2 regions of the Luteimonas sp. Soil_C_5 genome follow, and region 2 is predicted to be linked to the other one. Evidence: predicted binding sites of a transcription regulator. Region 2 holds the regulator's gene; the other holds the start of a gene.
The links. The regulator FliA, encoded in region 2, starts transcription of late flagellar genes. The targets are predictions, from matches to a motif close to TAAAGTTTNNCNNNCNNNGGCCGATAA.
Positions count from the first base shown of each region.

Region 1 (4,564 bases), on a different contig from region 2:
CGGGGATCGAGCCAGCCGGCGTCGGTCAGCGTCGGCAGCAGCAGGGTGTAGATCCACACGCCGAAGCCGATCAGCAGGCCGACCTCGACGCCGCGGCGGCTCGCGCCGCGCCAGTACAGGCCACCGATCAGCGCCGGCGCGAACTGCGCCACCGCAGCGAAGGCCAGCAGGCCGAACGCGGCCAGCGTGGTTTCGGTGCCATTAGCGCGGTAGTAGCCGTAGGCCAGCCCGGCCAGGCCGACGATCGCCGCGCGGCGGATCCACAGCACGGTCGAACCGACGTTGCCGCCATGGCGCTCGGCATAGCCCCGGCGCAGCAGCACCGGCATCACCAGATCGTTGCTGACCATCGTCGCCAGCGCGACCGACGACACGATGACCATGCCGGTCGCCGCCGAGAAGCCGCCGATATAGGCAAACAGCGCCAGCAGGTCGGCGCTCTCGGCCATCGGCAGCGCCAGCACGAAGCTGTCCGGCGCGACCGGTCCGCTGCGCCCGAACAGAGCCACGCCGGCGCTCGCGATGGGCAGCACCATCAGACAGATCACCACGAGATAACCGCCGAACATCCAGCGCGCACGGCGGATGTCGCGCACGTCGCCGCATTCGACGATCGCCACATGGAACTGCCGCGGCAGGCAGATCAGCGCCGCGAATGCCAGCAGGCACTGGGCGACGAAGCTCGACGGCGGCGCGTGGGTGACGAGTTCGCGCGTGCTTTCGGCAAGCCCGAGATCGCGCCCGCCCAGCCACACCACCGCGAACACGCCGACCGCGACCAGGGCCACCAGCTTGACCAGCGATTCCAGTGCGACCGCCAGCATCATGCCCGGGCGATGCTCGGTGGCATCGACCTTGCGCGTGCCGAAGAGGATCGCGAACAGCGCCATCAGCGCGGCGACATAGAACGCCGGATCGCCGAATGGCGTGACCGGATCGTCCGGCCCGCCGAGCACGCTCAGGCTGATCGCCACCGCCTTGTACTGCAGCGCGAGGTAGGGCACTGCGGCGACCAGCGCGATCAGCGCGACCATCGCCGCCAGACGCTGCGAGCGGCCGTAGCGCGAGGCGATGAAATCGGCGATCGAGACCGTGTTCTGCGACTGCGCGATCAGCGCCAGGCGTTCGAGGATGCGCCAGCCGAACAGCAGCAACAGCAGCGGACCGAGATAGATCGGCAGGTAGCCGATGCCCTGGCGGGCGGCGGTGCCCACCGCGCCGTAGAACGTCCACGACGAGCAGTACACCGCCAGCGCCAGGCTGTAGACCGCCGAGCGCAGCCACGGGCGGTCGATGTGCAGCATCCGGCGGTCGCCGAACCAGGCCACGCCGAACAGCAGCGCGGCATAGCCCAGCGACACCAGAAGCAGAACCCAGCCCGGCAGCATGTCGTTTCCCGCGATGCGATCCGCGCAGTGTACGTGGCGCTCCGGGTGCGTCGTCCGATCGACGCGGCAGGCGCAGGCGTGCCGGCGGCGCAGGCCGCGTGCGGCGGCGGGATCAGCCCGGCGCGGCCATGCTCCGGTCCTTGCCCTCGCGCTTGGCGCCGTACATCGCCAGGTCCGCGCGCTTGAGCAGGGATTCGAAGGTCTCGCGCGGCCGCTGCATCGCAATGCCGGCGCTGAAGGTCATCGAGATGCGCGCATCCTCGTGCAGCACCGGGCGGTGGGTCAGCACCGTGCGCAGGCGGGCAAATGCGGCCAGCGCATGCGGCAGCGTCGTCGCCGGCATCAGGATCACGAACTCCTCGCCGCCGAAACGGCCGACGACGTCGCTGTCGCGCAGGGTCAGGCGGGCCACGTCGGCGAAATGGCGCAGCGCCGCGTCGCCGCCCAGATGGCCGTGCACCGCATTGAGGCGGCGGAAATCGTCGAGGTCAGCCAGCGCCATGCACAGCGGCCGGTCTTCGCGCGCGCGTGCCGCCTCGCGCTCGAAGGCCTCGTCGAAACCGCGGCGGTTGAGGCAGCCGGTCAGCTCGTCCTCGCGCGCCAGGCCCGAGGCATCGCTGAGTTTCTGTTCCAGCTGGTGGATGCGCCGCTCGCTTTCCTCCAGCTCGCGGCGCGCGGCCACCAGATCGTCGCGGGCGCGGATCGCGCGCGCCTGGATGCGGCCGGTGTCGTCCAGCACCGCATCCAGCACGCCGTTGAACTCGGCGATGCTGCGCGACTCGCGGATCCGGCTCGCGTGGCCGGCCAGACGGTCCTGGAATTCGCCGGTGTGCGCGGCCATGCCGTCGAGGCGTTCGACGAAGGTGCCCATCATCGAGCGCATCGCGGTGCGCGATTCGTCGATGCCCTGCTTGAGCAGGGTCTGCCGGTACAGCACCTGGCGCAGGCTGGCGCGCGCCTCCTCGACCGTCGTCTTGTCCATCGGACCGGCCAGCAGGGCGCGGATCTGGGTGACCTGGCCGTGCAGCCAGCTCTTGTCTTCCAGCAGCTCGCCCACGTTCTCCAGCAGCAGGTCGAACAGGCCGATCAGCAGCGAGATCTGTTCTTCGGTGTCCTGGGTGTGCACGCCGACCCGATGGCACAGGTCGGTCAGCCGCCGCCCCAGCCCCGACAGGTCCTGGCCCGGCGTCCAGTTGCGGAAACCGGTCGCGAGCGCGAAGGCCTCGTCCGACAAGGCCGGCTCGTTGCGCAGCAGCGCCGCCAGCGCCGCGCCCAGGGTGTGGCGCAACAGATCGCGCAGGCGCTCGGTGTCCGCGCCGGCCGGGGACGGAGTGTCCAGCTCGACGTGGCGCACGTACTTGTCGATCAGCTGGCGCATCGCGCGGCCATAGGCCAGCCAGTCGCCGGAGGTGGCGGCCGCCTGCAGATACCGGCCCAGATCGCCCAGTTCGTCGTGCAGGCCGGCCATGCCGTCGGCGAACGCGACCAGCAGGCGCTGCGGCTCGTCGACACCCGCGAACAGCGTCAGCAGCGCCTCGGCGCCGATCGCACTGCCGGCACCACGCGCACGGCCACGCGGGGCGTGGTCGGCGGTGACGTCGGCGTCGGTCGGCTTGGGCATGGCGCTCACGGCGTGAAGGCGATGGCGCGCAGGGATGCGCGTATCTCCCGGATTCGGTCACCGGCTATCGGCCGATCCGCGCGCCACTTGAGTGCGCTGGCGTATGGCGGCCGACACGGAACGGGCAATCCGACGCCTCATCCGGGACAGGTGACCGCATTGTGGCGCCGCACTCGGCACTTCGACACCCTGTGGTTCCTGCCATCGAAGCCGTTGGCGATGCTGTGGGCGTGCGTGGACCCTGGCTGCGGCAATGCCCGGTCGACAGCTGGAGCGACACAGAGCCGCCGGTCCGGCCCCTGCGGCACCGCTGCAGACGGGTGAGCGCGTCCCTGTCGGCGCACTTGAAGGTCGTGCTCGCGATGGCGAGCGGACGTCGGCGGAACGCGCAGGTGCGTCCAGGGTCGCTGGCCGCGCCTGCTCGTCGTTGGATCAGGGTTCGGATGGTGACTGCAGATCCGCGTAATGCCGCGCGGCCACGTCGGGATGCGAGCGCAGGCGCCCTTTCAGCGTGTTCTGGCCGACCTGGTGGAACAGCGGATTGTGCGGGTCGCGGGTGTAGCCGCTGGCTTCGCGGGCGAGCTCGGGCGGCAGCGTCAGCGCGGGCACCGTCGCATCGAGGCGCGCGCCGAGGAAGAACGCAGCGGAGAGACGCTCGATACCCGGGGGCGGACTGCTGACGCGATGCACGGCCGCCTTGAGGTAGCCGTCCGATGCCAGTTCCAGCAGCTCGCCGATGTTGACGATGTAGGTGCCGGGTCGCGGGGTGGCGTCGATGACCTGGCCATCGTCGAGTTCGATCTGCAGGCCGCCGACGCCGTCCTGCAGGATCAGCGTCAGCAGCTCGCTGTCCTTGTGCGCGCCCACGCCCTGGTCGTTCTCCACCCGCTCGCGGCCGGGGTAGCGGATCAGTTTCATCAGCTGGTACGGGTGGTCGCGATAGAGCGGAGCGAACACGTCGCGCGGCTGGCCGAGGGCTTCGGCACAGGCCTGCAGCAGGCGGAGCAGCACACCGGTGACCGCGTCCTGCCAGGCCAGCACGACCGTGCGGAATTCCGGCAATGCCGCGGGCCACTGGTTGGGGCCCTGCAGGCGGGTCCACGCCGGCACGCCGGGCGCCTGCAACACCGCCTCGCGTTCGGCGCCGATGTCGATCTGTTCGCGCCAGTCGGCCTTGCCGCGGGTCAGTTCGGCGCCGACCTGGTTGTAGCCGCGGAAATGTGGGGAATGGACCATCGCGATGGCCTGCTTGTCCGCGTCGGGCAGCGCGAACAGCGCCCGCGCCTGCTGCAGCAGTGCGGCGTCGAGCTCGGGCGGCACGCCGTGGTGACCGACGTAGAAGAAGCCGACCTCGCGTGCGCCCTGGCGCAGCGTCTGCAGCGCGGCGGCGCGATCGCCAGGGCTGCCGGCTTCGAGTTGCGACAGGTCGATCAGCGGCAGGTGCCGTTGGGTGGTGGACATGGTCCGATCCTCGGGGACAGACACATTGAAAATCAGGGTGGCGCGGACACCGCAGGATGGCGCTGGCGCGCGTGGCGACGATGAAAAAAGGAGA
Region 1 covers NZ_JBDGKA010000004.1:136,870-141,433, reverse strand. Annotated here, with positions in the region: gene AC3A5K_RS12465 (hybrid sensor histidine kinase/response regulator) at 1-1,388, opposite strand, end outside; gene AC3A5K_RS12460 (GGDEF domain-containing protein) at 1,501-3,009, opposite strand; gene AC3A5K_RS12455 (isopenicillin N synthase family dioxygenase) at 3,442-4,470, opposite strand.
Region 1: AC3A5K_RS12460 (GGDEF domain-containing protein) is a predicted target of FliA. The motif match lies at 3,074-3,100, and genes of this name have one in related genera.

Region 2 (4,564 bases):
GGAAGACAAGCGCCTGAAGTTGCTGGGCACGATCAATTGAAAGCCGGGATGCGGGATTGGGGAGTGGGGATTCGTGAGAGCGGATCCCGCCAACGCGGAGAGAGTGCGATGCAAGCGATGAGACCCAGACAGACCACACGCGCAACACCCCCGACACCGATGCCTGCTGTTTCCAATCCCCATTCCCCAATTCCGAATCCCTGCTCATGAAAATCCGCCGCTTCGTCGCCGCCGACATGCGCAGTGCCCTGCAGCTGGTGCGCCAGGCGCATGGTCCCGATGCCGTGATCCTGTCCAACCGTCGCATCGACGAGGGCGTGGAGATCGTCGCTGCCAGCAATTACGACGAGGGCTACGTGCAGCGCGCCATCGAGGACGCGCAGCGCGAGACGCCTGTGGCCTCGGCCGCGATGCCGGCGGCCGCCGGTCCGATGGAAACTGGTCTGGCGCCGTCCGAGCGCTGGCTGCGTGAGCTCGCGCCGCAGGCCGATGCCGCCGCCCAGACCGAACCCGCACCTGCGCGTGCTGCAGCGCCTGCGCGGACTGCAGCCCCCGATGCCGCGGTCGCCGCGCTGGCCGCCCGTGCCCGTGCGTCGTCCGAGCCGGCGACCTTCGACATCGATGGCCCGACCTTCGCCCAGTTGCTGGCCGCCGGCCATCGCGACGACACGCCGCAGGTCGAAAAAGTCGCGGTCGCCCCGCCGGTGCGCGACGAGATTCCGTCGCCGCCGGTGCCTGCGCCGGTCGCGCCCGTCGTTCTGGCCGCCGTGCCGACCCCGCAGGCGCCTGCCAGCGACGGAGAACTGGCGCAGATGCGCGACGAGCTGTCGCAGATGCGATCGATGATCGAGCGCGAGATGGCGCGCCTCACCGACGAGCGCCTGCGCGGTTCGCCGGCGCGCGCCCAGGCGATGGAACTGATGGAGGACTACGGCTTCGATGCAGGCATCACCCGCGACACCGTGCTGCAGATCCCCGCCGACACCCCGGATGCCCGCGTCCGCGGCCTGATGCTGGCGCTGCTGTCCAAGCGCCTGCCGATCTGCCCGATCGACCCGCTGGCCGAAGCCGGCGTGATCGCCCTCGTCGGTCCCACCGGCGCCGGCAAGACCACCACCATCGCCAAGCTGGCCGCGCTGTACGCCGCCCAGCACCAGCCGCGCGACGTTGCCCTGATCACCACCGACACCTCGCGCGTCGGCGGCCGCGAACAGCTGCACAGCTACGGCCGCCAGCTCGGCATCGCCGTGCACGAGGCCGACAGCGAGACCGGCCTGATCCAGCTGCTGCAGAAGCTGCAGGACTACCGCCTGGTGCTGGTCGACACCGCCGGCCTAAGCCAGCGCGACCGCGCCCTCGCCGGCCAGCTCAACTGGCTGCGTGCCGCGCGCCAGGTGCGCACCTTGCTGGTGCTGCCGGCCAACACCCATTTCGCGGACCTGGACGAAGTGGTGCGCCGGTTCGAGAACGCCCGCCCGCAGGGCGTGGTGCTGACCAAGCTGGACGAAACCGGCCGCCTGGGCAGCGCCCTGTCGGTGGCGGTCGACCACCAGCTGCCGCTGACCTGGGTGACCGACGGCCAGCGCATTCCCGAAGACCTGCACCGGGCCAATGCCGCCCATCTGGTGCTCCGCCTTGAAGATCTCCGCCGCGATGCCGATAAGCCGATTGTCCCGGAGCACGCATTCCGGAATCACGACCATGCCGTCGCCTGAGCGCCTGCCGATGTCCGCCACCCCATTCCAGCCTGTCCGCACCCTCGCCGTCACCGGTGGCAAGGGCGGCGTGGGCAAGACCAACGTCTCGGCCAACCTGTCGGTCGCGCTGTCGGGCATGGGCCAGCGCACGCTGCTGCTGGACGCCGACCTGGGCCTGGCCAATGTGGACGTGCTGCTGGGCCTGTCGCCGCAGCGCACGCTGGCCGACCTGGTCGCCGGCCGCTGCTCGCTCGACGAAGTGATCATCGAAGGACCCGGCGGCGTGCTGGTGGTCCCGGCGGCGTCCGGCCGCCGGCACATGGCCGAACTGCGTCCGGCCGAACATGCCGGTCTGGTCAACGTCTTCAACGACCTGCAGCGTGAGCTCGACCTGCTGGTCGTCGATACCGCCGCCGGCATCACCGATTCGGTGCTGACCTTCTGCCAGGCCGCACAGGACGCGATCGTCGTGGTCTGCGACGAACCCGCCTCGATCACCGACGCCTACGCACTGATCAAGGTGCTGGCGCGCGAGCGCGGCGTGGACCGCGTGCAGGTGGTGGCCAACATGGTCCGCAGCCCGCAGGAAGGCCGCAATCTGCACGAGAAGCTTTCGCGCGTGTGCGAGCGCTTCATCGGCGACGTGTCGCTGAACTACCTCGGCGCGGTGCCGCAGTGCGACTGGCTGCGCATGGCCGTGCAGCGCCAGCAGGCCGTGGTGCTGGCCTATCCCGGCAGTCCGTCCGCGCGTGCGCTGATCGAGATCGCCCGTCGCATCTCGCGCTGGCAGGCGCCGACCGCGCCGCGCGGCCACGTCGAGTTCTTCGTCGAGCGCATGCTGCGCCAGGGAGCGACCGCATGAACCTCGCCGCTCGCCAGTACCAGGCGGTGCAACGCACGGCCACGGTCGATCCGCTGGTCCAGCACGCCGAACTGGTCCGCCGCATCGCCCATCACCTGGCCGCGCGACTGCCGGCCAGCGTCGAGATCGACGATCTGGTGCAGGCCGGCATGATCGGCCTGTTCGAGGCCTCGCGCAGCTACGACGCCGAACAGGGCGCGTCGTTCGAGACCTATGCCTCGATCCGCATCCGCGGCTCGATGATCGACGAGATCCGCCGTGGCGACTGGGTGCCGCGCTCCGTGCACCGGCGCGCCCGCGAAGCCGCTGCCGCGATCCGCGAGATCGAACAGAGCACCGGCCGCGCCGCCAGCGCGCACGAGGTCGCAGCGAAACTCGACCTGCCGCTGGGCGAATACCAGCGCCTGCTGGAAGACGCCGCGCGCGGCCAGGTGCTGAGTCTGGATTCGCACATCGAAGACCACGGCGAGGTCGAGCCGGTCAACCGTCGCGGCGGCCCGACGCCGCAGGAAGCGCTGGTGCGCGGCGAGTTCGGTCGCGAGCTGATGGGCGCGATCGGCCACCTGCCCGAGCGCGAGCAGCTGGTGCTGTCGCTGTACTACGAGCAGGAACTGAATCTGAAGGAGATCGGCGCGGTGCTCGGCGTCAGCGAATCGCGCGTCTGCCAGATCCATGGCCAGGCCGTGGTCCGCCTGCGCGGCCGCCTCACCGCTTTCGAACTTGCGGACACCGGCTTCGGTGCCGACGACTGACCTCCGGGGCCCGTGCCCCACCCCGTATCGCAGCACGCTTTTTTCGAGGAACACGTTTTGAACAAGAACATCCGCATCCTGATCGTCGACGATTTCTCGACGATGCGCCGGATCGTCAAGAACCTGCTGTCCGATCTGGGCTTCAACAACACGGTCGAGGCGGAAGACGGCCACAGTGCGCTGGCCGTGCTGCGCCAGGATGCGGTGGAGCTGGTGGTGACCGACTGGAACATGCCCGGCATGACCGGCATCGAGCTGCTGCGCGAGATCCGCGCCGATCCCAGGTTCCGCGCGTTGCCGGTGCTGATGGTGACCGCCGAAGCCAAGCGCGAGCAGATCATCGAGGCCGCGCAGAACGGCGTGAACGGCTACATCATCAAGCCGTTCACCGCGCAGACCCTGGAAGAGAAGCTCGGCAAGATCTTCGAGCGCCTGGGGACCGCGGCATGACGACGCCCGACATCGAACGCACCCGTCTGGCCAACCTGCTGCACGACGCGCTGGAAGCGCTGGAGCGCGGCGACGAGGACGGCTGGCGCCGGCAGGTCGACGCGCTGGCCAATGCGCGCGCGCGCACCCTGGTCACCGGCCTCGGCCGGCTCGCCCGCGAACTGTCGCAGGCGCTGGACACCCTGCCGCCCACGCCCGCCGAAGGCAGCGGTCTGGATGATGCCTGCGCGCGTCTGGACCACGTGGTCGAGATGACCGAACAGGCCACACACCGCACGCTGGACCTGATCGACGAAAGCCGCGCGCTCGTCGCCCGGCTCAAGGAAGGTCCGCTCGACGAGACCCAGATCGCCACCGTCGAATCGCTGCGCGAGAACCTGCGCGAGATGGCGCTGGCGCAGAGCCACCAGGACCTCGGCGGCCAGATCATCCGCCGCGTCGCCGGCATCGTCCGCGGCGTGCACGAGGGCTTCGGTGCCCTCGGTCTGCCGCCGAAGGAAGACAACCAGCGCGGCAACGGACCGTCGGTTTCCGGCCTCGACCGCAACACGGTCGGCCAGAGCGACGCGGACGATCTGCTGTCGCATCTGGGGCTCTGAAGATCTCACCACGCGGTTGGAACAGACCGCGCCGCGTCCCCTCGCGCGCGCGGCAGGAACGGGAATGCTGATGTCGAAACACGAACGCCTGATCACGCCGCTGCGCGCGCACGCCTGTGCTGCCGGACGGGCGGACGTGTGCACCGGCGGCGCTGCGATCGCCCGGTCCACCGGCGCGGGTCGACGCTGATGCAGTCGCCCGAC
Region 2 covers NZ_JBDGKA010000001.1:585,353-589,916, forward strand. Annotated here, with positions in the region: gene flhA (flagellar biosynthesis protein FlhA) at 1-40, shown strand, start outside; gene flhF (flagellar biosynthesis GTPase FlhF) at 207-1,715, shown strand; gene AC3A5K_RS02925 (P-loop NTPase) at 1,702-2,559, shown strand; gene AC3A5K_RS02930 (RNA polymerase sigma factor FliA) at 2,556-3,311, shown strand; gene AC3A5K_RS02935 (chemotaxis response regulator CheY) at 3,369-3,761, shown strand; gene AC3A5K_RS02940 (protein phosphatase CheZ) at 3,758-4,360, shown strand; gene AC3A5K_RS02945 (chemotaxis protein CheA) at 4,550-4,564, shown strand, end outside.